Linked DNA regions of Desulforamulus hydrothermalis Lam5 = DSM 18033. The protein of the gene in region 2 interacts with the protein of the main gene of each other region in a pairwise test. Links are inferred from orthologs where the notes say so. Each region holds a gene or a part of one and is shown on either strand. Other genes may lie near its edges. The genes, in order: cysK and cysE.

Region 1 (16,098 bases), on a different replicon or contig from region 2:
AGGAATCTTAACGCCGTTTAACCGGCCTTTAACCCCGTATTAACTAAAATCTAACGCAATTATGCTACATTGAAAGAACCAAGAAATACCAGGGGTGCCATAAGACATGTATCTTCACAAACTGGTTAACAAAGTCGCCACAACACTGGGCAGCTTGCTCAAAGGACGGAGCTTGTTCTTTTACCTGCTGGAGGGCAGCTCTTTTATGGACAAATTAAAAAGCATGCTGGCCGGCAGTGCTTCCGTACTGCTTATTTATGTGGATGTGGCTGATTTTCACCGGATTATGCAGCTTAACGGCGAAGCCACAGCCAAAAGGGTACTGCATATCCTGCGCCGTGTCCTGGAAAAAAGAACCGGTCAATTTATTAATTGCTGCGGGGAAGTTATGGTGGAGAATTTGTGGGGAGATGATTTTTTAGTGCTCTGCCGCCAGGAAGAAATGCCGCCCCCGGCAATTTTGAGCAAAACATTAACAGCTCTGCGTATTGCTTTAGAACAATCAATTAAAAACGAAGTTATTAAAATTACCGGACATACCTTAAAGCTGCATGTCGGTTATTCCATCATCCGGCGGGGTCTGAAAAATCCCGAGCAGGCCCTGTACAGTGCTTTAAAGGAAGCCCAAAAGGCCGCCAAAGGCACCTGGGAACAGCAGATGGTGCACCTGTTGGGGGAGTTTCATGACCTGCTGCAAAACAAAAATTTGCGCATCGTTTATCAACCATTGTTTCTCTGCAAACCGGCCAATCCTGGCTGGGAAGCCCTTACCCGGGGCCGGAAACAGTTACTTTTTTTCACCGGCGGTGATTTTTAACTATGCCCAGGAAGCAGGCCTGCTGTTCCCTTTAGAAAAGGTTTGCCGGGAATTGGCCATAAAAAACTTTGACCCGACAGACAGCGGCCAAAAGCTTTTTTCTTAACATTCACCCGCATACCATTAACGATCCCCAGTTTGTCAAGGGCGAAACCATGCGAATCTTGAAAGAAAGTCATTTAAGTTCACACAACCTGGTATTTGAGATTACCGAACGACAGGGCATCCATGATTTCCACCGGTTTAACAAAACCCTGGCCCATTACCGCAATCAAGGCTATAAGGTAGCGGTGGATGACGCCGGCGCCGGTTTTTCCAGCCTGCAGGCCATTGCGGAAGTTCGGCCCGAATATATTAAAATTGATCATTCACTGGTTAAAGATATCGATACCAACCGGGTTAAACAGGCCCTGTTAGAAACTTTCGTTACCTTTGCCCAGAAAATCGGCTGCTCTATTATTGCCGAAGGTATTGAAACCGAAGCAGAACTGATGACGCTGCGTTCCCTTGGGGTGCATTACGGCCAGGGTTACTATTTAGCCCGTCCCGCCTATCCTTTACCGGCTGTGCAAACGGAAGCCCTTAACTGTATTCTGGCCCTGGCCTCCCGCAATCCCACCGGTATCTGGCAAAAGGCTTTTCCCATCGGTGAAATCAGTCAACCGGCCGTTCAAGTCACATCTAACACACCGGTTCGCCGGCTTAAGGAAATGATGGACAGCCATGATTTGCTTAACGGCGTAGTGGTACTGGAAGGCAGCCGCCCGGTAGGGTTGGTGATGCGGCATCACTTGGACCGTTACCTGGGCACCCAGTATGGAGTAGCCCTGTATTTTGAACGTCCGGTAGCTATGATTATGGACAGTGACCCATTGACAGTAGACAGCTCACTGCCTATTGAACAGGTATCCCAGCTGGCCATGAACAGGGACCGGCTAAAGTTATATGATTTTATTGTAGTAACCAAAGATAATCAACTGCAAGGCGTGGTATCCGTACAAACGCTGCTGGATACCATGACCAAAATCCGCATGGAGGTGGCCCGGGGCGCCAATCCTTTAACCGGATTGCCCGGCAACCTGACCGTGGAAAGAGAGATCAGCAACCGACTGACGGAAAAATCCCCCTTTGTTTGCATTTACCTCGACCTGGATAACTTCAAGTCATACAATGACCGTTACGGTTTTGAAAACGGTGACCGTTTACTTCTTATGGCCGCCCGCTTGCTGACCGCTGTAGTTCGCAAATATGGCGGTGCCAATGATTTTGTGGGACATATCGGCGGCGATGATTTTATTGTGCTTACTTATAAGGATAAAGCAGAGGCCGTGTGCCGGCGCTATATTCGCTATTTTGACCGACTGGTAAAAAATTTTTATTCACCCGAGGATAAAAACCGGGGTGGTTTTTACGGCCTCAACCGGCAGGGACAGGCAGTCTGGTTTCCTCTGGTGTCAGTTTCCCTGGCCGTTGTTGACTGTGCCGGCCATTGCTCATCGGAACAGCTGGCCGAAACAACCGCGCAGTTAAAACAATATGCCAAAAACAAAAGCGGCAGCGTTTATGTCTGGGATCGGCGGCAGCACCGCCCACCGCTGTAGCTGCCAAGCGGCCCGGCTTCTCTTAATGTAGGCAAGCTGACAAATAAAATGTGTGCTACCACACATTTTATTTGTCTATCATCTGATAACATATTATTAAACATACATATTCTTAATTTTTTAGGGGGAGTCTTCATGCTGCTGATTAATGTTGCGGAGCTGGCCGCTAAAGAAAATCTTTCCTACGAAGATATGCACCGGGCGCTGGCGGTTCTTTATAAGTTAGAATACAACCCGGTGGCAATAAAATTTTATTTTGACCGGGAGTCATTTGATCAACTGGCAGCCGATAAACTGCCCGGCCCCAAAATGACCTTTTGTCAGGCCCTTTTGGCTTCCCGCATGAACGACCATATTGTTAAAGTAACGGATGACAAGCTGCTTTGTGACAATGCCCGCACTGTTTTTGGCTTTCGGGCGCCCAGCGAGGAGGAAGTTAAAGATCATTTAAAATATACAGCCGACTGGGATTTGGCCCAAAGGTGTTTGGAGGTTAAACCCAAACTTCCCCTGGGGGAATTAAAAGGCATTATGGCCGCTCCCCTATACAAAACTCCGGTAACGCCTGATGTGGTTTTCTTTATTGTAAATCCCTATCAAGCCTACCATATTTTAAATGATTACATCGGTGCCACTAAAGTTCCCACCGTTACTTCCATCCATACGGTTAACTCGGCAGTGTGCGGCGGTGCCGTGGATTGCTACCTGCAACGTACCGCCGGCATGAAAACCATGTGTGCCGGCAGTTTTACCTCCGGCAAAACCGAAAAGGGCGAAGTCAACGTATTTATTCCCGGTGAGCATATTGCAGCCTTAACCAAACAGTTGTTAAAGAGAAGCCACCACTACGGCGGCGGCGCATCCTTCATCGGTGCCGGCGGCCAAGAGTATCCCGGTATGGATGTGTGCAAAAAGTGTCCTATGATTCGCTTTAAAGATGTTGAATAATGTGCAGCAAGCAAGGGGCCCGCTCTCGCAGGGCCCCTAAAATAAATTGTTGACATATGGTTTTTTCAATGATAGAATGTTATAATAATCAGAAAGGGGGTGTTGCGATGACAAAGGAGTTAATTAATCAAATCCTGGAAGACATTGGCCTGGAAAAAGTAAATGATAACGAAGAAGAAGCATCCCAGTAAAAAGCCGAAGGCGAGAAAAGTTGCTGCCTTCGGCTTTTTGGTTGCTTGTTCCCAGTTCGGCTTACCGGTTGCTTTGCATACTTTCCTGCGGTCCTGTTTCCTTAAACAGGGCGGTAGATAAGTAACGTTCGCCGGTATCGGGCAGTAATACTACTACCGTTTTCCCTTGGCTGGCCGGCCGCTTCGCTACCTGCAAAGCCGCATACAGGGCGGCCCCGGCTGATATCCCCACCAGCATGCCCTCCTGGCGGGCTAACCGCCTGGCTGTTTCCATGGCCTGCTCGCCTGTCACTTGAAAAACCTCATCCACCAATTCAAGATTTAATACCTGCGGTATGAACCCCGCCCCGATGCCCTGGATAGGGTGAGGCCCGGGGGAACCGCCGGAAAGCACCGGCGATTGGGCCGGTTCCACCGCCACTGCCTGTAAATCAGGTTTTTTCTCTTTAAGATAGCCGGCAACACCGGTAATGGTACCCCCTGTGCCAACGCCCGCCACAAAGATATCCACCTTACCCCCGGTATCTTCCCATATTTCTACCGCTGTATTTTCCACATGGGCCCGCGGGTTGGCCGGATTGGCAAACTGCTGCAACATAAAAGCATTATCCAGGCCGGCCACCAGCTCTTCAGCCTTGGCAATGGCTCCGGACATGCCCTGTTGGCCGGGGGTGAGCAGCAACTCTGCCCCGTAGGCCTTCAAAAGGCTGCGCCGCTCCTCGCTCATGGTTTCCGGCATGGTTAAAATAAGGCGTATGCCCAGGGCAGCGCAAACCATGGCCAGGCCCACCCCGGTATTACCGCTGGTGGGTTCAACCAGCACACTTTCTTTGTTGATGATACCCCGCTGCAGGGCGTCCGCCACCATGGCATAGGCAATCCTGTCTTTTACGCTGCCGCCCGGGTTGAAATATTCCACCTTGGCCAACACTTCTGCTGCCAGGCCTTCGGTCAGGCGATTTAAGCGCACCAGCGGCGTTTTGCCAATGGTTTCTAAAATACTGTTATAAACAGGCATAATCTTTCCTCCGCAAGATTTTTCTTATATCATAGAACAAAGCGGGAAAAATATACAGCACTTGGAAAACATACTGCTTTATTTCGTTGCCGCCGCCACAATTTCTGTGATTGCCTGCAGCATGGTTTGCAGGGCTTCCTGTATATTATCGTTTTTTAGATAACAAGGGATGGTAACCTGGCGGTCCGGACCGCAGGCTGTGCCTAAAATAAAACCGTTGCCCAGCCTGACCAGGCTTATTCGCCAGTATTCCGTTTCCCCGGCAGCGTTTGTCAATGAGTGCAGGAAATTTGAGCCGTACTGCAAGACCGCGACCTCCTTTGGTACGATAGATTTCGTTCACAAAGGAGCATTTACCTTTGAAAAAATATTGCGAATATATCAGCGCCAAAGCTGTATCAGGAACTTTTTAGAGGTTTTATGATTAGCCACACTTGTCGAAATGCCGGTATCGCACTTGGGCGCCTAAAATAATATGGAAAATTTTTAGGCTGGCGTGAACATATTTATCTTTGTCAGAATATATAATAGGAATTATTGATATTTAGGAATGACTGATAAAGGAGTTTTGCTATGAGCGAGCCCGGTTTGCCAATTCCGATTAATCCCAAAAGCAAGCGGCTGTATATCCCCACCAAACACAAATTTATTTTAGCCAATCTGACAGCTATTATGTGGTTTACCCTGTCCTGCTTTATCAGTTATCCCTGGGTATTGAGCCTGGCACAATTAGTGGGCAGTTGGGCCGGCTGGTTTATCGTTCTCTTTATTGCTTTAATACCGGGTTACTTAAACATGTTTTTGCTGGTCAGTTTGCTGATTGACCGGCCACCGCCTTTACAGACAGCCCGGGACTTGCCGCCTGTCAGCATCCTTATTGCCGCTTACAATGAAGAAAAATCCATTTTAGAAACACTGCGTTCTCTCAGACAACAGAACTACCCCGGTATCATCAACATCATTGTTATTGATGACGGCTCGCTGGACCGTACGAAAGAGCTGGTTTTAAATTGCGGCATGCCCAATGTTAAGTTAATTGAAGCAAATCACCAGGGTAAATCGGCGGCACTAAATAAAGGCTTACAATATGTTGCCGATGACTATGTAATAACCATCGATGCGGACACTTTTTTACATCCCCAGGCCATTACCCGCATTATGGCCCGCATGTTGGGCGATCCGGGTCATACCGCTGCGGTGGCCGGCTGCGTGCTGGCTAAAAACTCCCGGGATACTTTTATGACCAGGCTGCAGGAATGGGATTATTTTTTGGCCATTTCTTCCGTTAAGCGCCAACAGGCCCTGTACCAGGGCACCCTGGTGGCCCAGGGGGCTTTTAGTGTATATAAAACCGCCGTAGTTAAAGAGGTGAGCGGCTGGCCCTCCTGCATCGGGGAAGATATTGTGCTGACCTGGGCACTGATTAAAAAAGGTTACCGCATTGGCTATGAAGCAACTGCGGTAGGTTTTACAGAAGTACCTACCACCTTTATGGCTTTTGCCCGCCAGCGCAGACGCTGGGCCAGGGGTATGATTGAGGGATTTAAAGCTCATATTGACTTGATTTATAAACGGTTTTCTCCCACTGCCATTCTGGTTGGCATTGACCTGTTATATCCCCTGCTGGACTTAACTTATACCTTTGTATATATCCCCGGCATTATTTTAGCCCTGTTTGGTTATTATTGGATTGTGGGTCCCATGACGCTGGCGGTTATTCCTTTAACCTTGTATATAAACTATACTATGTACAAGTACCAGCGCAGCGTATTTCAAGAGCTGAACCTGAAAATCAGGCAAAACAAGCTGGGTTTTGTGGTATACACTGTTTGCTATCAGATTTTAATGTCACCGGTTTGCGTGTGGGGTTATTTTGAAGAATTTTTTGGTATTGCCAAACGCTGGTAAAAGGCCCTCAAAAAGGGCCTTTTTTATACTTTCGGTACAACTATACGTTATGATGACCTGTATATTTATAACTAAATGTTATTTGTAATATAATAAAATATTATGATAAAATAGTTTGGGGAGAATGGGGAAGGTCCCCCCACGGGCTGCAAACCCGCTGGCCTGCCTGTGATCCAGGCGGGAGTCCGGTTCGATTCCGACTTCTCCCCTCCAAATACAAGTTACGGGTCATTAGCTCAATTGGTAGAGCAGGCGACTCTTAATCGTCAGGTTGGGGGTTCGATTCCCTCATGGCCCACCACAGCCGGCTTGCAGCCGGCTTTTCGTATGAGTTGGATACTAAGTCCGTTAAGTGGTTAACAAGTGTAACAATGCCTTTATCAGTGAATATTATATGATGGAAAAATATTCACAATAAGGGTGATAAATATGGATAAACGCTGCCCCCCTTGCGCAACGGTTGAGGTTTTAAGTATACAGAACTGTATCAGCACTCCCGTCCCATCGCACAGGCCGGAGGTTTGTTCCAGATGTTTTAATTTGCTGCAAAATCCTGGATTTGAAGCAGGTCTAACAAGGTGGCAGACCAGTGATAACGTATCGGTTTCCGATGCCTCTCCCTTCGAAGGCACACAACAGGCCATTATGCAAGAAGGTGTAGCGCATTTGTTTCAAGACGTTTCATTGTCTGGTCCGGCAAATTGTCCCTTGTTTTTTAGTGCTAATATTTCTACTAACAACGCTGTGGCCAATAACCTAACCGTGGAAGTGTTATGGCTGGACGAAAACCGTAACGCTATGGCCAATGGACTTAGAGTGTTTTTACCCGGTTCCGCGCTAGGTATTACTTACTTTGACATTACTGACCGCCCTCCTATAGGCACTGCCTTTGCCAGACTGCTCTTTAGTAAAACAGAAGGTACAGAGAATTCTTTCATTGTAATTGATCAGGTTATCCTGGCCCCGGTAAAAAGCAGCAATTTATTGGTGAACCCTGGCTTCGAGTCGGGATTAAACGGGTGGCATACCACCGGCTTTAGCCTTGACTTTACCGACCCCTTAGAAGGTCTTGTGAATACCGCAACCAACGTGAACGGTACAGTTTACCAGGATGTGCCTTTAACAGGTCAACCGTCCAATGCTTCCTTTTTACTTAGTTTTGCAGCCCTTACTACTCCGTTCTCCCAGGGGCCTACCGCCGCACTGACCGCTCAGGTCCTCTGGCTGGATGCAGCAAACAATATCCTTGGCACGCCGGGACTGGAAATTAACATTCCTAACAACACCTTGAAAAACCAGTTTGGCTATTTGACCTACCTGGATCTAACAAAGCCGGCTCCTGCAGGTGCTGTAAAAGCGCGCATTTTGTTTACCGCGGACGTAGAACAAGGTTTTACCTTGAGACTGGATCATGTAATTTTTGCCCGGGCCGCTACTCAAAACTTAATCATAAATCCCAGTTTCGAAGATGGCTTGAACGGGTGGCAAAACGTCAACACCTCGGTCGTTAGTTTATCTGATGTTTATGAGGGGAATTATACAGCTGCTGTGGATACGGTCGGCGGTGTGCTTTATCAGGACGTTCCCCTGGCCAATGCGGCGGGCCATTGCTTTTTATTTAACACCGGTTTTAGATTTCGAGGCGTAGGCTCACAGGCCTTAACCAGTCAGGTAATCATTAACATACTTTGGCTGGATCAGAACGGCAGGGAGATCGGTTTGGGAGCCAGTCTCATTATACCTCCCAATGATAACCTGCGGGATAAATGGCTGGTTTACACAGCCATTACAGAACCTGCCCCCCCTGATACAGTGTCTGCCAGGGTGCAATTTACCAAAGCCCCCAGCGCAAGAAGCGAGCTGGATATCGATAAGGTGGTGCTGGGGCGTTTGGTTTAAGTAAAAAATGACCACATTAGCCCTAAAGCTAATGTGGTCATTTTAATGTACAATGTGGTCAAAATCTATAATAATCCCTCTGCCAGCTTTTTCTCCAGTATCTGCGAGGTCCTTACCCCATCATGCCACCATCGCCTATATAGCCTACACCGGCAGCTAACGTTACCTAGCAAGGCCGAGCGGAAGCGATTCAGGTAAAATTCACACCTCGTCCGGTGATTGTTTTAACAATTAGTTATTCAGGTGAGGATTTTTTACCTGGCTAACCAAAAACTTTACTTGACAACTTTGAAAAATCACCCTCATGACTGAAGCTATAAAAACCGGGCCTACTATTTAAACTTACTTAAGGGGGAAAATCTTTGATATACTTCAAGCAGCCTTAATTATCCTTTTCTCCCTGTCTTTACTGTTGTCTCGTCAACTTGGCATAGCAGGTTTGATTGACAGGGTGGTCAACTTTTATTCTTCAAATACATGCAATAAAGGATTTTGTTTATTAATCAAGAACTTCTCTTTATTTATACATTCAGGGGGTTCATTTAGGTGGCAATATGTAAACAGAATTATTACAAAAATTCACTGATTATAGAGGATATTAGAACAAATACTCCTTATTACCACCCGGGTGTCTTTGATTTTCCTAACTTGCCCTACGATCTACCAATGATTAGCCTTTTTACCGGTGCGGGGGGATTAGACCTTGGACTGGAACGAGCGGGATTTTCAACAAGAGCCTATGTTGAAAACAATAAATATTGTATTGAGACCATTAAAATTAATCGAAAAGAATGGCGTTTGGTAGGAAATGGCGATATTACTAAAACAAACTCAAAAGAGATTTTGAAAACCGCCGGTCTTAAAATAGGCGAGGCAGCTTTACTGGCAGGGGGGGCCCCATGCCAACCGTTCAGCAGTCTGGGTAAAAATGAAGGGGACAGTGTTTCTAACGGTAAATTATATAAATATTTCATCCAAATGGTTAAAGAAATACAGCCCGTTACTTTTATCTTTGAAAATGTACGAGGGATGGTTCAAAATCATAAAAAAGTAATTGAATTTATGGAACAGGAATTCGGTAAATCCGGATACGGAATTTCCATTGCTTTGATCTGTGCCGCTGACTACGGGGTTCCGCAAAAGAGATACCGAGTATTTATTATCGGAAGGAGAGACGGTAAAAAACCGGGGTTTCCGTTTCCTACTCATGCCGAAAATCCTGAAAGCAGTTTAAAATATTTTAATACTCTTTGTGCTTTAAAAGGAGTACCGTTTCCATACCAAAAATTAAAAAAATGGGTTACCGTTGGAGAAGTTTTCAGCAGACTGACAAAGGAGCATTATAACAGAAAAGATAATTTTTATGCTCAACTTTCTCCCAAAATAGTTGAAATGATCAGTTATATTAAGCCAAAAACCAAAATGTGTTGGGCTGACTTGCCCGATGATTTGAAATTTAATTGTTGGAAAAAAGGAAAGTTCCAAGGAAGAGATAACTTTAGCCGTCTTCAATATAATGAGCCTTCCGTTACCATCCGTACCGGAGCAATTTATCCTGCAAAAGGTAAATATATCCACCCCGAATTAAATCGTGGATTAAGTACAATTGAAATGGCAGCTCTGCAATCCTTCCCGTTAAATCCGGGTAATGAAGGTTGGCACTTTTATGGTGGTATATTAAATGTTGCCCGTCAAATCGGAAATGCTGTACCTCCTCTGTTAGCAGAAGCCATAGGTCATGCCTTGAAGCAACAGGTGCTGGAAATAATTAACGGAGCAGGGTGCTAATCCCCTCCGTTAATTGTTTGCTTGATATCATTTACCACACGTTCCAATTCCTTTTTAATTTCACAACCCCAGTAACGTTTAACCTTCCATCCCAACTGTTCCAACTTTTGCGTAACCTTCATATCGTTCAAACGATTCTTTTTTATTTTGGTAACCCAGAAAACCCTGTTTTGCTCAGGTATTTGTCCGCATTTAGGACACCCGTGCCAAAAACAACCGTCACAAAACACTGCAATTTTTTTACCCGGAAAGATAATGTCCGGCCGTCCCGGTAATTTATTTGACAATCTATATCTTAATCCTTGTTGCCATAAAGCCTTACGTAATCTAATTTCCAAATCGGTATTTTTGTTTTTTACGGCGGCCATGTTTTTACTTCTTTCTTCTTTGCTCTTCGTATCCATAAAGACCACCTTAAATATTTATACAGCGTGATTTCTTCTTATAGCAATCTCAAATAAACAAGTTATTAAGTTTTGACAGAAATCCCATTTCCGGTTGATCAGGAAGTCCAACCACCAATGCTCTGTCCAGTAACCGGTTAAACTCTTCGCAACATGTTTCAGGCAACAATGCACAGGCATGACAGGCCGCAAGATTTAAAGACCCCAACCCTTGTCCTGTACTTTCAAAACACAGTGGGTCTGATGAACACCATGAAGCAGCGTTGACCGCCTTTTTAATGACAGAACCGAGAAATTCCGGTTTGCCTTGTCTGACCAGTCCCCCCATTGTTCCCTCCGAATCACCGCTGGCCGTATAAACTAATATACCGGCCATTAACGGCTGATCATCTGTCTCATTACAATAAATTCTTTCACGTAAAGAAGCACTGCCGTACCCGCATTCAAAGCTTAATTGTCTGATTAATAAATGAGCAAAAGTATGCAAAAAGACAAATGTTGCCGTAATTTTTCGCGGTGGACGCTTTAATTCCGTCGCCATATGATAATATCTGTCGTTTAATATTTTAACTCTTTCTTCAATTTGAGGCATCTGTGCCCAGCGGGACAGTTCATCGGTATTAAACATAATAAATATTCCCTCACCGTAAACTTCCACCGCCGGTAACCAGTCAATTTTTTTCTTAAAATTCTTTAAGTAAACCGCATAGCCAGTTTTTTCGTCATCTTCTTCTGCCGGGTGGGCGTCATTGCGATCCAGCGGCGTAAGCCTGCTGAAAGCATACAATGCCCTAACCTCTCTTAACCTGTGAACCTGGACAACCTTTTCGATTCCCGGGATTTTATAGTCTTTTCCGTCCCTGATCTGAATTTTAAAATTTTTTGATTCCGGACTTCCTTCGTCAATGAATCCCTGAAAAGCCTTATATTCATCGTATCGGTAATTGATCTCAACAGACTCAACCACTGTTAGAGGATCGTCATTAAGTAACTTTTCAGCAGTCTTTTTTACCTCATTAAAATCACGGTTTATCAGTTTAGCAATCCTCTTATAAAGAACCTCCTTAAATGATTCCTCTTCCAACCCTCCGTCCTGGGATGACAAGACATCCCACTCACTGGTTCCGCAAATGTCCGAAATCAGGTTGTCGGAATAGGGAGGTATAACTATTGAGTTGATTATCAGAGGAAAGTAAACATTTGAGGCACCACGTTGAACGGTTTTCGGCCTGGAATCACATACCTCCTTCTCATCAACCCAAGGTTTATATCCGCTACATTGTGTATGAATCCCCTCTTTAAATGCCTCATCCATTGTGTAAAAATTACCGCACTTTGTACAGCTGATTTTAATACCGGATAACCCTGAAGCGCTTCCGAATGTTTCGATCTTTAAGTGATGTTTTGAGAAACATCCTCCCTTACGATGTGCCCATTCTACCCAAGGAAAATCGTCAACATGCCCCTTCTCACATACAACAATAAATCTGCTGGGTACCAATTTAGCATGGCAAATATCACACCTGGGTATTTTGAATTCCTTTTTATACTTTTCCGTGTATCTCACGGTCCAATCATCAATATGCCTCAATAAACGACAATTAGGACAAAAAAGCCATTTCGGAAATCTGACAAAGGGTATCCCGTCTTTATATTCCTGACCGGAAGGAGGCATTTTGAAATATTTTACACCTAACCGAGCTTGCAATCGTTGGTCATAAATTTTGGGCCCTGCATTGACATGCCAAAATTCAGTTCCGGCCGGCATTAATGACTCCTCCGGCAAATCAACGATACTTCCCACTCCGAAGGGACCAATAAATTGAGAACGCCTCAGAACCTCATACCTCATCCTCGGGTTATAACTGTCCTTACTCACTTTTTCCCCTCCGATAAATCTTTTATGAAAACGTTACAAACCGCATCAACATTTCTCATTGATTGTAAGGTGGGCCAATGCTTACCCCTCTTACCTGCCTGGTATAGCAAATGTGGTTCCTTCTGTGACCCATAGGTCAAATTGCTTTCTGCACGGGCGATTTCAGCCCAGAATTCTATCTTTTTTATTAAATCTGACTCCGTGTCGGACTTTTCTTCGGCCATTACACTCTCCACCCTGGCAAGAATATAATCCGTCACCTTGTTTAAGTCGGGTATGTCCGGTGTAAATTCTCCGGCTTGGTTATCTTTATTTAATCCGATCAGATGTCGTACCAAGGTAACAAGAACCGCATGCAAAGCCCTGTCTCTGGCCGGACCTGAAAAAGGCGTTACACTTGTCGGTTCAACAAACTGATAGAATGCCTCATGATATGAAGTAAATCTTTCATAATGGGATCTGTCTCTGGGTCTGGCACCGTCATAAATCGTAAATATCAAGCCCGGATACTTTCTGCCCACCCTGCTTGTGGCCTGAATATATTCAGATGTGGTTTTCGGTTGACTGATTACCGTCATCATGCCCAGTCTGTCAATATCAACACCTACGGAAATCATATTCGTTGCCAGTAATACGTTAACAGATTTTTTATCAGGATATTTTACTTTAAGCCGCTCAAGTATTTCAGGTATTTCTTCAGCACTTTTCCTGCTTGTCAACTCATCCGCTTTGTAAAACAACCTGCGTTTGGTTTTTCTTCGCATGGCAATTCTACGAACCTGATCTTTTATATCATCCTCAACCAATGTGGAACATTTCCCCAATTCCCTTATGGTATTAAAATATCCTACCAAAGTCCAATATTTATCCTTTACTTCGTCGGAATAATCCAATTCCTCTAAATACTGTAATTGGGCTGACATTAATCTTACCTGGGTAGTCGTCTGGGTTTTTCCGGCAGCTAAAATACCCGCATATAGTCGACCGGGTTTCTCCTCCAAGGAAGCCTGTCTGGCAAAAAATGAATCTTCCGCATCCAGACCGGGCGGCGGAAACTGCCTGACATCCCTGTTGTACAACGCCTTAACCTGATCACCGGCCCTCCTGATTGTAGCCGTAGAAGCAATAATTTTAGGTCTTATTCCCTTCTGAGAACAGAGTGCATCCAAAGCCGTCTCATATAAACCTACTATTGTTCCTAACGGTCCGGAGATTAAATGCAATTCGTCCTGTATAATCAGTTCAGGAGATAAGTTATTATTTCCTGAATTTAATGCAAAGATATTAGAGATCTCTTTTTTCCAAGGCATCATGGCAAATTTATCCACAGTAGCAAACAATAACGTAGGAGAATCCCTGTAAATATCATCATCAACAACAGATATGGGTAATTCATCCCTGAAAGCACAGGTTTTCTCCGTACATCTCAGGGCAAACCTTTTGGGGCGGTCCTTTCTTATATATCCCCATTCTCCTCTGCCCTTTTCTTTAATCATTTTTGTTCCACACCATGGACAACTAAGTACCTGAAACGGATTTTTTTCATCCGTTCCTATTGCAAGTTTGTCCAGTTGATAAAATGCATCCTCCAGCGTATTGGGTGTTGAAGCACTCCCGATCCATAAACCGATGGAAATGCGTCCTTCTCCTAATTCATTAGGATTCTCTTTTCTGATTAATTCACATGCACAAATTAAAGTGCCGGCTCTTTGAAATTGCTGAGCTGTCAGCAACCGTAAGGTATAGCGCATGATAATTGCAGTACCGTTTCCTATGACAGGATTTTTAAGTCGCCTTAAGAATATAGTAAAGGCCGATATCCCTAAGTAAGCTTCCGTTTTTCCGCCACCGGTCGGAAACCAGATTAAATCCACCAGTTCCCGGTCGTAATCCCCGGGGTTATCAATCCCTGCAATATTAAGAAGTATAAAAGCCAATTGAAACGGACGCCAAGATGCTTCTTGATCAGGTATTTTTTGATAATTCGGCCATTTTACAGGTTTGTCGTCCGGATATCTGGTCTCCTCTTGTAATATGGTATGTGCTCTTTGCATCAACATGGCACGATTGGCCAACTGAAATGCTTTATATACTTTATCATTCTCTTCCAAAACTTTTATTCCTTTAAAAATTCTTAACCCGGATTCTTCACAAAGTTTTATATGATCCTCGGCGATAGCTCTATATTCCTCCGGCAGAGTATTTTTTATTTTATTTAAGCCTTTTACCCACTCGGTATAGGCACCGGCAAAAAGCCTTAACTTTTCGATTATTTGGTTTTTGGAAAGGTCAGAAATATCACTAAGATTCTTCATAACCAAGATATCTTTTACATGATTTAATTCACTGACATCAAATTTAACTTGCGGCACTTCAGTATAAGGTATGATTTCCGTATAGATTCTTACAGCTTTATCGTTCTCTTTTTGCCAATTTACCGCACAACCATGACCGACCGCAAAGGTCTTTTTATTTCTGTAAAGTAAGGATAAAGATTTTTCTTCGGGGTCATCTGAAAATTTATTGTAAGAACGGTAATCCAAAAACTCAGTATTTACGTCAACCGGTTCAACGGAAAAACCCACCTGAAAATATGCCTTTTCCGCATTTTTCTCTTTTTTCGCAATGTATTCGTTAATTAAAGATATTGTAAACAGGGTATGGTTGTAATCAGGGCTTGGACGCCGAATGCATACTATACTCAGTTTTTCACCAACTTTTTCCGACCACCGTGAAATTGATTTACCACTGTCAGTGGGAACAACTATCGTACATTTTTCCTCAGACAGGGGAACCCTGACCCAACCGTTATGAATTAAGTTGTATACTTGATATACAGCCGCTTTATATCCCTCATGGTCATAAAGCCTCAGGAGAGAATCCCTGTCCTCTTTTTCTATTTTAACTTTTGGTTTGATTTTATTTTCTTCGTAAGTAATACACCGTTGAAAAACTGACGATAGCTGTATCCCTTCCGGCAAAGGTTCAACTGGAACTTCACAGTCATCTAAAGAAACTCTTCTATAACCGGCCGCTTTTACAGTTACTTTTAACTCAGGATTTATACCGTTTACATAAAAGCTCATTCCTAGGGAAGACGGATAATATTGGTTAGCTGTATTTACAGAAATATCCAAATACTCGTTTTCATCAGAAACCGCAGCTTCATTATGACCGGTGTCATTATGTTCATCGTCGAAATTGACCTTCTGTTTCTGAGGGTACAATATCCCAACAGAGTATCTCTGTAACGGACTTTCAGTAATAATCTCACGTTCTTTGGGCATGTTTTTACCTTCTGACCCGGGTCCCATCATTTCCATAATCACAGCGTTTAATAGATCATGTCTCAGTTTCTTATATTCATCCGTCATTTATCCTCTCCCCTTTGTTAAATACTCAATATTCTTTTCAAGGTATCTTTGTTTAAGGTTACTGTTTAGCAGAAGAATTAACAGTTGTCCGGCACGGCTCATTGCTACATAATTAACGGTATTGGCTTTGTCTCCGTCTATATCTTTAACACCGCAATAAATTATTACCTTGTTTTCCATTCCTTTAAACCCTTGAGCCGTACTGTATGTTATTTTGTTCTCGGGTAATTCCCCGGCATTTTCATGCGTAACTTTCTCAAAATCATAAAAG
Region 2 (13,775 bases):
GTTTCCCGGCTTACCCTAGCGGCCGGCAATCCGTCGCATAAAGCCTTAGGACAACCGGCTCGGAGAAACAAGATAATTTTGTTCAGGGCAAACAACGTTCCCCAACGTTATTTGCCAATTAGGGTATATTTTACAGTACATGCAAAAATACGTCAAGATTTAGGCAGACTTTTCTGACAACCCGGGCGGCCCTCCGGGACTGTCAGAACAGGCCGGTTTTTTATCTGATCAATCCGGCAGCTTGTTTGCAAACAAAGAGGGTATGCCCATAGTACTGCTTTAGGCATACCCTCCCTGTCTTTATAAACCGGTCACAATAAACTTATTACTTAATTTCAACAGTAGCGCCGGCTTCGGTGAGCTTAGCTTTGATAGCTTCAGCATCTTCCTTGGTGGTTTTTTCTTTGATGGGCTTAGGAGCACCGTCAACCAGGTCTTTAGCTTCTTTCAGGCCCAGACCGGTGATTTCGCGCACAACTTTAATAACGTTGATCTTCTTGTCGCCGGCATTAGCCAGGATAACATCAAACTCGGTTTTTTCTTCTTCAGCGGGAGCAGCAGCACCGGCTACAGGTGCAGCGGCAACGGCCACCGGAGCAGCAGCAGATACACCAAATTCTTCTTCAAAAGCTTTTACCAGTTCGGCCAGTTCCAGCACGGTAAGGCCTTTAACAATTTCTAATACTTCAGCTACTTTAGACATACTGATCTTGTACCTCCTCAAAATTTATAAATAATTTAAGCAACGGAACAAACTAAGATGCTTGACTCTCTTTTTGCTGACGCACCTGATCCAGAACATAAACCAGATTGCGCAGGTTGGCAGCCAGTACGCCGGCAAAGCCATACAGGGGAGCCTGCATGCCACCCAGTACTTTGGCCAGCAATACTTCTCTGGAAGGCAGGTCGGCCAGGGCTTTGACGCCGTTGGCATCAATCACCTTGCCTTCTAAAATACCGGCTTTGATGTCAACCCCTTGTTTCACTTCCTTAGCAAAATCCGAAAGGATTTTGGCAGGAGCCACCGGGTCTTCAATACCAAAGGCAAATACCGTAGGCCCTTCCAGGTAGGGATCTAATCCCTCAACACCGATTTCCCGGGCGGCAATACGGGCCACGGTGTTCTTAGCCACCTTCATTTCACTGCCGGCTTTGCGCAGGCGAGCCCGCAGGTCGGTGATTTTAGCCACTGAAATGCCGCGAAAATCAGCTAAAATGGTAACCTGGGATTGGGACATTTTTTCTTTAATTTCTTCCAGCATAACTGCTTTTTGAGCTTTTGTGGTCGGCAAGAGCTACACCTCCTTCCGCTGGAATAAAACAAAAGGGGGAATTCGCCAAGACAGGCAAAATTCCCCGCAATGCTTCACACTTTTGCAGTAATTCACCCGGTCTCGGCTGGCGGCTTAAGCCATTAAGTCAAGGACACCAACTGTCTACGACTGGACTTATTCAGTTGTCGCAACCGGGCAAAGTCCCTAGAGCTTGTTGGGGTTAATTTTAATCCCCGGGCCCATGGTAGAGGAAACGGTGATGCTCTTCATGTACTGACCCTTGGCGGAAGCAGGCTTAACACGCTGCAATGTATCAGCCAGGGTTTTAAAGTTTTCAGCCAGCTTTTGGGCATCAAAAGAAACCTTACCAATGGGTGCGTGAACAATACCGACTTTATCGGTACGGTAAGTAATCTTACCGCCTTTGGCATCTTTTACAGCAGGCCCTACATCAAAGGTTACAGTACCTGTTTTGGGGTTGGGCATTAAACCACGGGGGCCCAGAACACGACCCAGTTTACCAACCATCCCCATCATATCCGGGGTGGCAATGGCTACATCAAATCCCAACCAACCGCCTTGAATCTTTTCTACCAGCTCCTCGGCGCCGACAAAATCTGCACCGGCCGCTTCAGCTTCCTTGGCTTTTTCGCCTTTGGCAAAGACCAGTACGGTTTTGGTTTTACCGGTTCCGTGGGGCAGCACAACCGCACCTCTCAGTTGCTGGTCGGCGTGCCGGGGGTCAACCCCCAAGCGGAAGGCCACTTCAACAGTTTCATCAAATTTGGCGGGAGCGGTCTTTTTAACCAGCTCCATAGCTTCCAGGGGCTCGTAAAGAGTGTTTTTATCATACTGCTTCCGGGCTTCCTGAAGCTTTTTCCCTTCTTTGGGCATGTATTTCCCTCCTTTGTGGTACTAGCGGACTACATCCTCCCACCGGATGAAGCTATCCTTCTACAATTTCTACGCCCATGCTGCGGGCGGTGCCTTCAATCATGCGCATGGCAGCCTCCAGGCTGGCAGCGTTGAGATCAGGCATTTTTAATTCGGCGATTTCTTTAACTTTAGAGCGGGGCAGTTTACCCACTTTCTTCTTGTTAGGCTCGCCGGAAGCGGTCTCTATACCTAAAGCCTTCTTCAGCAGTACTGCTGCAGGAGGCGTTTTAGTAACAAAGGTAAAGGACCGGTCTTCATATACTGTAATTTCAACCGGAATAATCAAGCCGGCTTGCGCTGCAGTAACTTCATTATATTGTTTGACAAAAGCCATAATGTTTACCCCGTGTTGACCCAGGGCAGGACCTACCGGGGGCGCCGGGGTGGCTTTACCGGCCGGAATTTGCAGTTTGATTATGGCAGCTACCTTTTTGGCCATATCCAGTCCACCTCCTTACAACCTACAAGCTTAAAGCATTTTTTCAATTTGAGAAAAATCAAGCTCGATGGGAGTTTCACGTCCAAACATTGATACCATAACTTTAACTTTACCCTTTTCAGGGTAAATTTCTTCAATCACACCTGCAAAGTTTTCAAAGGGCCCGTCAATTACCTTGACATTTTCGCCAACACTGACGTCAATCCTGGTTTTCGGTTCTTCCAAGCCCATCTGCTTAATAATGGCCTTGGCTTCTTCCTGGCTTAACGGGATAGGCTTAGAACCTGTGCCGACAAAACCGGTTACTCCCGGCGTATTGCGCACCACGTACCAGGAATCATCAGTCATAATCATTTCTACCAGAACGTATCCGGGAAATACTTTTTTCTTTGAAACCTTTTTCTTGCCGTTTTTAATTTCCACTTCATCTTCCATGGGCACCAGAATACGAAAGATTTTATCTTCCATATTCATGGATTCAATTCGCTTCTCCAGGTTGGCTTTGACCTTATTCTCATAACCGGAATAAGTGTGCACAACATACCATTGTGTACTCATCAGCAAAAGGAACCCTGCCAGACGGGTTCCCCACCCCCTTGTTTACAATTAGGAAATGATGCCTTTTACGCCCAAGCTGAGAAGCGAATCTACCACCCAGATGACAACAGCCAGCACGGCAACCGAAGTCAGCACCACCGCAGTGTAAGTAACCAGCTCTTTGCGGCTGGGCCAGTGAACTTTTTTCAGCTCGTTCTGAACGCCACGCAGGTACTTGCTTACGCTGCCGATACGCTCACTAAAAGACGCTTTGGGCGCCTTGGCGGGTTCTTTTTTAGCTGCAGCCTTAGCAGCATCCTTAGGGGCCGCATCCTTTTTATTCTCGGCCCCACCGGTTTCATTGGTTGCCGCTGTTTCCTTGGCAGCGCTTGCCTTTTTGAGTGTCTTTTTTTGCACAGCCATTGAAAAACGCCACATCCTTAACTTTTTTGTTTACACCAGTAGTGCCTCGAATAAAACCCCTTACGGAATGCGGCCGATTATGGTAACGCTTGGGGTTGGCGGCTTAACTATCTGGTTTCTTTGTGAACTGTGTGGGTATGACACCACTTGCAATATTTTTTCAGTTCGATCCGGTTGGGATCGTTCTTTTTATTTTTAGTAGTGGTGTAGTTGCGCCGTTTGCATTCGGTGCAAGCCAGAGTTACGCCTACTCGCACTGTTGCCACCTCCCTAAAACGAAAAAAGACTTGGGCAGAGATGTCTAGTAATATACCTTAACAAATTTATCATATGTATTGTTGGATGTCAATACTTATCCTGTGGCAACGTACCATATTGGTATTATGTCTCTTTAATTGGTTTTATATACCAGTTTGCGGTTTATGCAAAAAAGGAGTGACCGGGGTCACTCCTTTTAGGAAAATTGTTAATCAGTTACTCGCGGATGGCGGTTACTACGCCGGCGCCTACAGTACGGCCGCCTTCACGGATAGCAAAGCGCAGGCCTTCCTCAATAGCGATGGGGGTGATCAGGTCCACCTTCATCTTGATGTTGTCGCCGGGCATGACCATTTCTACGCCTTCCGGCAGTTGTACCACACCGGTTACGTCGGTGGTACGGAAGTAGAACTGAGGACGGTAGCCGTTAAAGAAGGGGGTGTGACGGCCGCCCTCTTCTTTGGTCAGGACGTATACCTCTGCTTCGTACTTGGTGTGGGGCTTAATGCTGCCGGGTTTTGCCAGCACTTGGCCACGCTCGATTTCTTTACGGTCAACACCGCGCAGCAGGCAACCGATGTTGTCACCGGCTTGCGCAAAGTCTAACAGCTTGCGGAACATTTCTACGCCGGTTACTACGGTCTTGCGGGGCTTGTCGTTAAGACCGACGATTTCCACTTCATCCTGTACTTTTACTTGGCCGCGCTCAACACGACCGGTAGCCACAGTACCACGGCCGGTAATGGAGAACACGTCTTCTACCGGCATCAGGAAGGGCTTATCAACATCCCGCTCAGGGGTGGGAATGTAGGAGTCTACTGCATCCATCAGCTCCCAGATCTTGCCGCACCATTCGCACTCACGCTTGCCGCAGCCGCACTCCAGGGCTTTCAGGCCGGAACCGGCAATAATGGGAGTGTCGTCGCCGGGGAATTCATAGGAGTTCAGCAGTTCGCGCACTTCCATGTCCACCAGCTCAAGCAGTTCGGGATCGTCTACCATGTCAGCTTTGTTCAGGAATACCACAATGTAGGGTACGCCTACCTGACGGGACAGCAGGATGTGCTCACGGGTTTGCGGCATCGGACCGTCAGCGGCGGATACAACCAGGATGGCGCCGTCCATCTGGGCCGCACCGGTAATCATGTTTTTAACATAGTCAGCGTGACCCGGGCAGTCAACGTGAGCATAGTGACGGTTAGCGGTTTCGTATTCTACGTGGGCGGTGTTAATGGTAATACCGCGTTCACGCTCTTCGGGAGCGTTGTCAATTTCGTCGTAACGCTTAACTTGGGCGCCGCCGGTGGTAGACAGAACTACGGTAATGGCAGCGGTAAGGGTAGTTTTGCCGTGGTCAACGTGACCGATGGTACCAATGTTTACGTGGGGTTTGGTACGTTCAAATTTAGCCTTAGCCATGGGTTAACTTCTCCTCCTCCGTTTTTCGGAATTTAGCCAGAGATTTTTCATCTCTAAAGTTATTTCCAGATTTAAGCATGGTTTATACCTATTAACTGAAAATCCATAGCTAGATTCGATAAGAAAGACAAAAATCCTTCTTTTTTCTGACACTTCTTTTCTATATCAACAAAACGCAAAAGAACCTGCTCCAACCGGGCAGGTTCTTTCGGACTGGTAGCGGTGACTGGATTCGAACCAGTGACACCACGGGTATGAACCGTGTGCTCTGACCAACTGAGCTACACCGCCGTAAGTACTGGAGCTGCTAACCGGGATTGAACCGGTGACCTTATCCTTACCAAGGATACGCTCTACCTACTGAGCTATAGCAGCATTTGGTTGCGGGAGAGGGACTTGAACCCTCGACCTTCGGGTTATGAGCCCGACGAGCTACCAACTGCTCTATCCCGCGTCAGCAATGTTTATTATAACACAGGCACTCGCCATAAATCAAGAGTTTTTTGCCTGTGTAACAAATCTGGTGGAGGGAGAAGGATTCGAACCTTCGAAGGCGTTCGCCGGCAGATTTACAGTCTGCTCCCTTTGGCCACTCGGGAATCCCTCCGTGGGTGGAGCCGGCGATGGGACTCGAACCCGCAACCTGCTGATTACAAGTCAGCTGCTCTGCCAATTGAGCTACGCCGGCACCGAACATTGATTATAATAGCAGATGAAGCACTCGGTGTCAACACCTGCTGTCATGTATTGTTTGGCAAGATTAACTGTTTTTAACGAAAAAATTTTTTAACCTTAAATAAAGGTAAAAAGCATCATCGTGTAGTATTTATTTCTTATAGAACATCAGTTAACCGGTTGACTAGGCTTCACGCTTTTCCAGGTATCTTTCCAGTTTGCGTTTTACTCTCTGCAAGGCGTTGTCAATAGATTTAACATGCCTGTTAAGGTCTTCTGCAATTTCCTGGTAAGACTTTCCTTCCAGGTAAGACATGAGCACCTTCCATTCCAGTGAACTCAGGATTTCGCCCATCTTTTCCTCAATATCATCAAACTCTTCGCGGCTGATAATGAGTTCCTCCGGATCTGTTATTTTTGACCCGGAAATTACATCTAACAGGGTGCGGTCTGAATCCTCATCGTAAATTGGTTTATTTAACGAAACGTACGAATTAAGAGGGATGTGTTTTTGCCTGGTTGCTGTTTTAATGGCAGTGATAATCTGCCTGGTAATGCACAGTTCGGCAAAGGCGCGAAAAGAAGACAGCTTGTCCATGCGAAAATCGCGAATGGCTTTATAAAGGCCAATCATGCCCTCCTGAATAATATCTTCTCTGTCGGCTCCAATCAGGAAATATGAGCGGGCTTTTGCACGCACAAAGTTTTTATATTTATTAATCAAGTACTCCAGCGCTGCGTCGTCGCCCTCGCGCGCAAATTCAACGACATCCTCATCCACCATAATTTGATATCCGCCGGAAACTTCTCTTTGTGCATTTGAATTCAAAATTATCGCCCCCGCTTTCTTGTCTCTAAGAAATTTCAAACAGTTCAGAAAAGCATGACTATATTGGCAGGCACTCTAAAACTGCTGCAGAACATATCACCTCATGTCTGAAAAGAACCCTGGTAACCGGCATTCCCGGCAGGGCCAGGCTTCCTTGCCGCCTGTCATCCGTAATTCTAACCCGGGGTCTGGCCTACCCAGCCGCACATGCAGCCCCATGCGCTAACTGGTTAAGTTACATGACTAATTATAGCTTATGTTAAAAAGGCTCGTCAAGGCAAAATAGCCCCCGGCCAGGTGTACTTAATTCTTGCTGCGTCGCCATTTTTCTAATACTTGCCTGATTTCCGCGGGCAGCTTGTCCTCCAGATAGCCCTCGGTGGGGTTGGGCCGATTAAACTCTTCCTCTCTTCGCCGGTTAGCCTTTATAACCTGAACCCTGAATTCTTTGGGTGTCAAGCGGTAAGCACCCCGCCCAAAAATAATTTTTTGTTCATCCCAATCAGAAGTTACTACATAAACCGTGCCCTGTTTGCCCAGGTCCCCGACAATTTTTTCAATTAACGAGTCAGCAGTTTCGCCCTCCTGGGTATAGTATACCTCAATGCCGTGCACGGTTTCCCGGTGCTCAATGCCTCTTTTTACGAGGTGGGCATCAAAAACCACTTTAACCCGGCTGCCCTCAAAACCGGCAAAGTTGGCCAGTATATGAACGAGCTTGTCCCTGCAATGGTCTAACCCGCTGTCAATCATGCCGGCAAACTCCGGCCAGGCATGGATGATGTTATACCCGTCCACCACATAAAATTCCTGCATTGATTAGCCCAACCCTCTCTGGCGTACCACTTCATAAATCAAAAGCGCAGCTGCCACCGAGGCGTTGAGTGATCCAACCTGGCCCGCCATGGGTAACCGGACCAGCATATCACATCGCTCTTTAATCAGCCTGCCGATTCCCTTTCCTTCCCCGCCGATGACCAAAAGCAGCGGCCCCGTCAGTTTGGCCTGCCAGTATACCCGAGGGCCCGCCATATCCGCCCCCACTACCCAAAGCCCTTTTTCTTTCAACTGCCGAATAGTTTGATCCAAGTTGGTAACCCTGGCCACCGGAACATATTCCACCGCCCCCGCCGAAGCCCTGGCCACAGCTGAGGTTAAGGCCACCGACCTTCGTTGGGGTATAATGACCCCGTGGGCGCCGGCTGCATCCACCGTACGCAGTATGGCCCCCAGGTTATGGGGGTCGTTTATTTCATCCAGCAGCACAATAAACGGATCTTGCCCCCTGGCATGAGCCGCTGCCAGTATATCTTCCACTTCCACATAGCCCCTGGCAGCAGCATAAGCAATAACCCCCTGATGAGGCATGCCCTGGTTAAGTTTATCCAGGTGGGCTCGTTCAACCATTTGTACCGGAATATTTTTCTCCCTGGCCAGGTGCAGAATTTCGGCTAACGGGCCTGCCGCCGTTCCCCTGGCGGCCAGTATCTTATTAATGGGACGTCCCGCCCGGAGAGCTTCGCGGACCGGATTTCTGCCGGCAATCATTTCACTCACGTCAACCATACCTCCATACTTTTCGGTGGTTAAGCTGCGTTTACTGCAAGGTATTTTTCAGCCATAAGGTCAGCCCCAAACCGGCCAAAGCCGCCGCCATGCCGGCCAGCAGCAGATTTCTGCGCCGGGTCACCACGCCAAGGACGCCCAGCAAAAGGGCTATGCCCCAAAGCACAAGAATAATTACGGGAGTTATCATTTTATCCACACTCCGCTTTTATGTTACCCCGTACCTGCGACGCACGGCTTCCCGCTGCCCGCAACTCAGTTGGCCTTCCGGACAGGGGCCGGCCAGGCAAGGCGGCCCGGCATCGGCAAAAAGCACGGGTGCCACTTCTTTGGCCAGGTGCAGCATTTGTTCCGCCAGCCGGCGAATTTCCCATTGGGCCCGCCGGCAACAGCGAAGGTTAAAAAAGTGTCTTAATTCCCTGGCATTCATAGTTACCACAATTTTCGTTTCGGCTGCGTTGGGCAGCACAAACCGGGCATCTTCATAAGCCGATCTGCCGCCTCCCAATTTAGCTACCCACCCGTCATACCAGGTTTGAATTTGCGCCATCTGTGCCGCAAATTCTGCCACCGCCTGCGGCCCAAGCTTTTCAATGGTCTCGGGGATGATGTATTCAAAGGTGCCCCGGGCATTATGCTCCCGGGTTTCCCCTACATACCGCTGGGACTGTACACTGAAACTGGCAATGCGGTGTCTGGTTAACTGGGCCAGCAGGCTCCGGGAAACCCCTTCGATGCCAAATGTAAAAGAAACATGTTCAATAGCGCTGTAGTGTCCCATGTCCAGTAATTTTTTTACAAAAGCCTGCTGGTCAGATTGGGCCACATTGGCCGCCAGGTCATCTATTTGTGCCGGCGAGTAGCACAACCTGGCCGCCATGGCCACCAGCTTTTCCGGGTTTGGCGTGTGTTCCAGCAGGCGGACCTTTAAATTAGCTTTCCCCACTTTACGTAACTCCTAAAAATAAATTTTATCAGAGGGGCGACACCCCTTACCGGTGGTTTATGTTCCCCTTTAGCTGCGGTAGCCGTTGGCGCCGCTCAAACAGGCCCTCCCGGCCGGGTTCAGCCACGCTTGAGGGCATCTATGGCCAAGCCGATAATTTCGTCAATCCTGCCCTCATTGCCCTGTAAATACAGATAACCTATCAGCGCTTCCAGAGCGGTGGCATGGCGGTACTCCGCCACATCAGCTCCCTTAGGCGGCAGACCTGACTTGGCGTTGCGTCCCCGACGGACAACCGCCAGTTCTTGTTCGGAAAGTTTATCTTCCAGGGCAAACAACGCTCTCGCCTGGGCACCGGCCCGCACATACTTAACGGCTTCCCGGTGCAGCCGGTTCACTTTGGTAGCACCTTGAGCTATGAGAAACCGGCGGACTGCCAATTCATAAACGGCATCCCCCAGATATGCCAGTACCAGGCTGGGCAGTTGTTCAGGATTTTGTTTTGAGGCTGATTGATCCATGATATAAGTATCCCTTTGTGTCAAGGTCATCCTTGTATCTTCCATCGTACACCTTGGGGGGTGTCTTCCAGAATTACCCCCAGTTCCTTCAAACCGTCCCGTATGGTATCCGCAGTGGCCCAATCTTTTTGGCTGCGGGCCGCCTGGCGAACTTTAACAATCAGATTGATCAGACCGTCCACCAATTTGTTGTCAGTATTAACAGCGTCAATCAATAACCTGCCGCTCTGCTGATCTTCCTTAAAGACACCCAATACACCGTTAAAATCTTTAAATAAATCGTGTGCTTTTACCAGCAAATCTTTCTGCCGGTCAGTCAGCTTGCCGTCCAGCCGGCCCACAAAAATATTAATTTCTTTGGCCAGCTCAAAAAATACGGAAATAGCCAGGGCAGTGTTAAAATCGTCATCCATGGCTTTTTCAAAATCCAACCGGAGGGTTGCCAGTTTGTCTGCCAGGTCTCCGCCTTCATCGGCCATGGCGGCCTGCTGCTGCGGCAGCTCCAGAGCCTCATAAAGCAAGCGCAGGGCAGTTTTTAGGCGTTCCAGACCTTTTCCCGCCATGGCCAGCTTTTCATCATCAAAGTCCAGGGGGCTGCGATAATGGGTGGAAAGCAAATACCAGCGCACCACTTCGGGTGGAAACTTGGCCAAAATTTCCCTGACTAAAAAGAAGTTCCCCAGAGATTTGGACATTTTTTCTTGATTGACTGTAATAAAACCGTTATGCATCCAGTAACGGGCAAAAGGTTGGCCGCAAGCCGCTTCAGATTGAGCAATTTCATTTTCGTGGTGAGGAAAAATCAAATCAAACCCACCGCCGTGAATATCAAAACCGTTGCCTAAATATTTGGCCGCCATAGCCGAGCACTCAATATGCCACCCCGGGCGGCCGGCTCCCCAAGGGCTTGGCCAACTGGGTTCCCCGGGTTTGGCCGCTTTCCAGAGCGCAAAGTCCATGGGGTCTTTCTTTCTGGGATCAATTTCCACCCTGGCTCCTGCCTGCATATCCTCCAGGCTGCGGCCCGATAGTTTCCCGTAGCCGGGAAAACTCCGCACCGCAAAGTAAACATCCCCGTCTGCCACATAGGCATGCCCCTGCTGTTCCAGTTGTTTGATCAGGTCAATGATTTCCGCAATGTGTTCAGATACTTTGGGATGTTTGTCCGCCCGCATAACATTCAGTGCATCGGCATCCTTAAAAAATTCCCTGATATATCTTTGGGCCAATTCCAGCGGGTCGGTCTGTTCTTCCCAGGCTCGCTTAATAATCTTATCATCCACGTCGGTAAAGTTTTGTACATAGTTCACTTGATAACCTTTATAAATAAAGTATCTCCTAACTGTGTCAAAAAACACCAGCGGCCGGGCATTGCCAAGGTGAATAAAGTTGTATGTAGTGGGCCCGCAAACATACATGCTGACTTTCCCTTTTTCTCTGGGAATAAACTCTTGTTTGGTTTTCGTCAGGGTATTATAAATTTGCATTACCGGTTAGCCCCCTCCGCTTGATCTCTTAACCTGCTGCATTCCTGTTCCAATGTTTTAACTTTTTGCTCCAGCCGGTCAATGGCTGATTGCATCTGGCCCAGCATATCCGCTACCGGGTCAGGTAACTGGTCGTGGCGCAAATCCGGCACATAGGCAGAACCTACTTTTTGGCCATCCCGAATTACAATGCGCCCCGGTACACCCACCACAGTGCAGTTAGGCGGCACTTCTTTTAAAACCACCGAACCGGCGCCGATCTTCACGTTGTCACCAACGGTAAAAGAACCAAGCACTTTTGCGCCCGAACTAATTACCACGTTATTGCCAATGGTGGGGTGCCGCTTGCCTTTTTCTTTCCCGGTGCCCCCCAGGGTGACCCCCTGGTAAATAGTTACGTTGTTGCCGATCTCGGCGGTTTCCCCGATTACCACGCCTGCTCCGTGGTCGATAAAAAGACCTTCCCCGATTTTGGCTCCCGGGTGAATCTCAATGCCGGTCAGAAACCTGGAAACTTGTGAAATAAACCGGGCGGTTACATAGAATTTTTTCTTATATAATGCGTGGGCCAGCCGGTGAAACAGGATGGCATGCAGCCCAGGGTAACACAGTAATACCTCCAGGGTACTTTTTGCCGCCGGGTCCCGTTCAAAAACGGCATTGATTTCTTTTCTGATCCTGCTTAACACGGGCCGCACCCCCTTTATCCGCTGCCTGGTTTCGCTTGCCGGCAGCCATAAGTTTTTAATTTACTGCCCGGCCGGCGGGCTTGATTGCCGCAGAACCGCCCGCAACCTGGCAACGGTTCGTTCTTTGCCAATGACCGGAATAATCTGGTGTAGCTCGGGTCCATGGGTCCTGCCGGTAATGGCCACCCGCAGGGGTTGGAAAATAAATTTGCCTTTCAAGCCGGTTTGCTTGCCAATGGCTTTAATAATGCCCTTTACAGATTCTTCGGTTAACTCAGGGGCATCCGCAAACAACCGACAGGCAGCCTCCATCACCGCCGGCATTTGTTCCCAGGTTAAAACATCCCGAGCCTCCGCCTCGCTTACAATTACCTCATCCCGGAAGAAAATATCCACATGTTGGGTGATTTCCTGCATGTATGAAATATAGTTCCTGGCTATGGCTACCACTTGTTCCAACCAGGCTAATTTTTCAGCGTCCGGCGCTTCGTCCAGGTAACCTGCTTCCATCAGGTAAGGAACAGCCAGCCGGGTAAGCCTGTCCAAGGGACTCTGGCGAATATAATGGCCGTTAAGCCAGTTTAGTTTGTCTATATCGAAGACCGCCGGATTTTTGGCTACCCGGTCCAAAGAAAATTGCTCAACAATTTCAGGCAGGCTGAGAATTTCCTGTTCGCCGCCCGGTGACCAGCCCAGCAACGCCAAAAAGTTCACCAGCGCTTCCGGCAAATAGCCTAACTTCTGGTATTGTTCAATGGCGGTAGCTCCATGGCGTTTGCTCATTTTAGCACGATCTTTGCCAAGAATTAAAGAAATATGGGCAAACTCCGGCTGGGGCCAGCCAAGGGCCTCATATAATAAAATTTGTCTGGGGGTGTTGGAAAGATGTTCCTCCGCCCGGATTACATGGGTGATGTTCATATCATGGTCGTCAACTACCACAGCAAAGTTATAGGTGGGAATATTGTCTGATTTCATGATAATGAAATCACCAATGCCGTTGCTTTCAAACTCAACCTGCCCCCGCACACGGTCTTGAATGATAATAATACGGTTCTCGGGAACCCTGAAACGCAGTACCGGCTTTCTTCCCTCCGCTGCCAGCTTGGCTTTTGCTTCCTCACTGAGATGCCGGCAACGTCCCAAATAACGGGGCAACTCGCCCCGGGCCAGCAGTTCCTCCCGCTCAGCGGCTAATTCTTCTTCGGTACAGTAACAATAGTAGGCCTGACCCTTAGCTAAGAGCTGCGCCGCCAGTTGCCGGTAAACGGATAAACGTTCGGTTTGGCGGTACGGGCCATTAGGTCCTCCTGTCTGAATACCTTCGTCCCAATCAATCCCTAACCAGTGCAGCGCATTTAAGATGTTCTCTTCTGATTCTCTGGAGGATCTTTCCAAATCGGTATCTTCTATACGGACAATAAACCGTCCGCCGTGATGACGGGCAAACAGCCAGTTAAACAACGCCGATCTGGCTCCCCCGATATGTAAAGGCCCCGTAGGACTGGGGGCAAAACGAACCCTGACTGACAAAAAATTTCCTCCTCCATATAGAATTTTGTTAAACCTCTCAGATGGATATTATACCATTTTTGTCTAAAGACACACAACTTTTTGCGTCCTTAGGACATTTTGTCTTTTGGCATGCTATTAAACTGTCGTGGTTTGTCTTTAATAAAATATGGTTGTGAAATTTCTCTCAATACTTGCAGGGAAAAAGACCGGCTGCAGAGAATTTGTTTATATTATTCAGGCTGTTGTGAAACATCTTAGTTG

The links.
Region 1: the proteins of cysE (region 2) and cysK interact in binary tests that used the Escherichia coli proteins (3 or more experiments, as listed by UniProt). The link is inferred for Desulforamulus hydrothermalis Lam5 = DSM 18033 from one-to-one orthologs.

What each region holds. Positions count from the first base shown.
Region 1 is NZ_CAOS01000008.1:186,836-202,933, forward strand. The notes cover bases 2,598-5,519. They hold cysK (cysteine synthase A), read right to left. Parts: upstream 4,576-5,519; coding sequence 3,619-4,575; downstream 2,598-3,618. Other genes in these bases: DESHY_RS06095 (DUF169 domain-containing protein), read left to right, coding at 2,598-3,366; DESHY_RS14700 (hypothetical protein), read left to right, coding at 3,435-3,557; DESHY_RS06105 (hypothetical protein), read right to left, coding at 4,654-4,881; DESHY_RS06110 (glycosyltransferase family 2 protein), read left to right, coding at 5,149-5,519. Outside these bases: DESHY_RS13330 (EAL domain-containing protein), read left to right, coding at 107-817; DESHY_RS13335 (EAL domain-containing protein), read left to right, coding at 886-2,418; more of DESHY_RS06095, read left to right, coding at 2,554-2,597; more of DESHY_RS06110, read left to right, coding at 5,520-6,483; DESHY_RS06120 (hypothetical protein), read left to right, coding at 7,150-8,382; DESHY_RS06125 (DNA cytosine methyltransferase), read left to right, coding at 8,929-10,170; DESHY_RS06130 (very short patch repair endonuclease), read right to left, coding at 10,167-10,574; drmB (DUF1998 domain-containing protein), read right to left, coding at 10,624-12,453; DESHY_RS06140 (helicase-related protein), read right to left, coding at 12,450-15,827; DESHY_RS06145 (nuclease-related domain-containing DEAD/DEAH box helicase), read right to left, coding at 15,828-16,098.
Region 2 is NZ_CAOS01000007.1:16,919-30,693, reverse strand. The notes cover bases 10,155-12,902. They hold cysE (serine O-acetyltransferase), read right to left. Parts: upstream 12,000-12,902; coding sequence 11,310-11,999; downstream 10,155-11,309. Other genes in these bases: gltX (glutamate--tRNA ligase), read right to left, coding at 12,060-12,902; cysS (cysteine--tRNA ligase), read right to left, coding at 10,155-11,310. In the rest of the region: rplL (50S ribosomal protein L7/L12), read right to left, coding at 326-703; rplJ (50S ribosomal protein L10), read right to left, coding at 756-1,292; rplA (50S ribosomal protein L1), read right to left, coding at 1,479-2,168; rplK (50S ribosomal protein L11), read right to left, coding at 2,221-2,649; transcription termination/antitermination protein NusG, read right to left, coding at 2,680-3,207; preprotein translocase subunit SecE, read right to left, coding at 3,256-3,609; rpmG (50S ribosomal protein L33), read right to left, coding at 3,717-3,866; tuf (elongation factor Tu), read right to left, coding at 4,084-5,286; RNA polymerase sporulation sigma factor SigH, read right to left, coding at 6,146-6,790; DESHY_RS04695 (NYN domain-containing protein), read right to left, coding at 7,094-7,606; 23S rRNA (guanosine(2251)-2'-O)-methyltransferase RlmB, read right to left, coding at 7,610-8,356; DESHY_RS04685 (hypothetical protein), read right to left, coding at 8,388-8,546; thyX (FAD-dependent thymidylate synthase), read right to left, coding at 8,565-9,302; DESHY_RS04675 (Mini-ribonuclease 3), read right to left, coding at 9,422-9,853; more of cysS, read right to left, coding at 9,850-10,154; more of gltX, read right to left, coding at 12,903-13,532.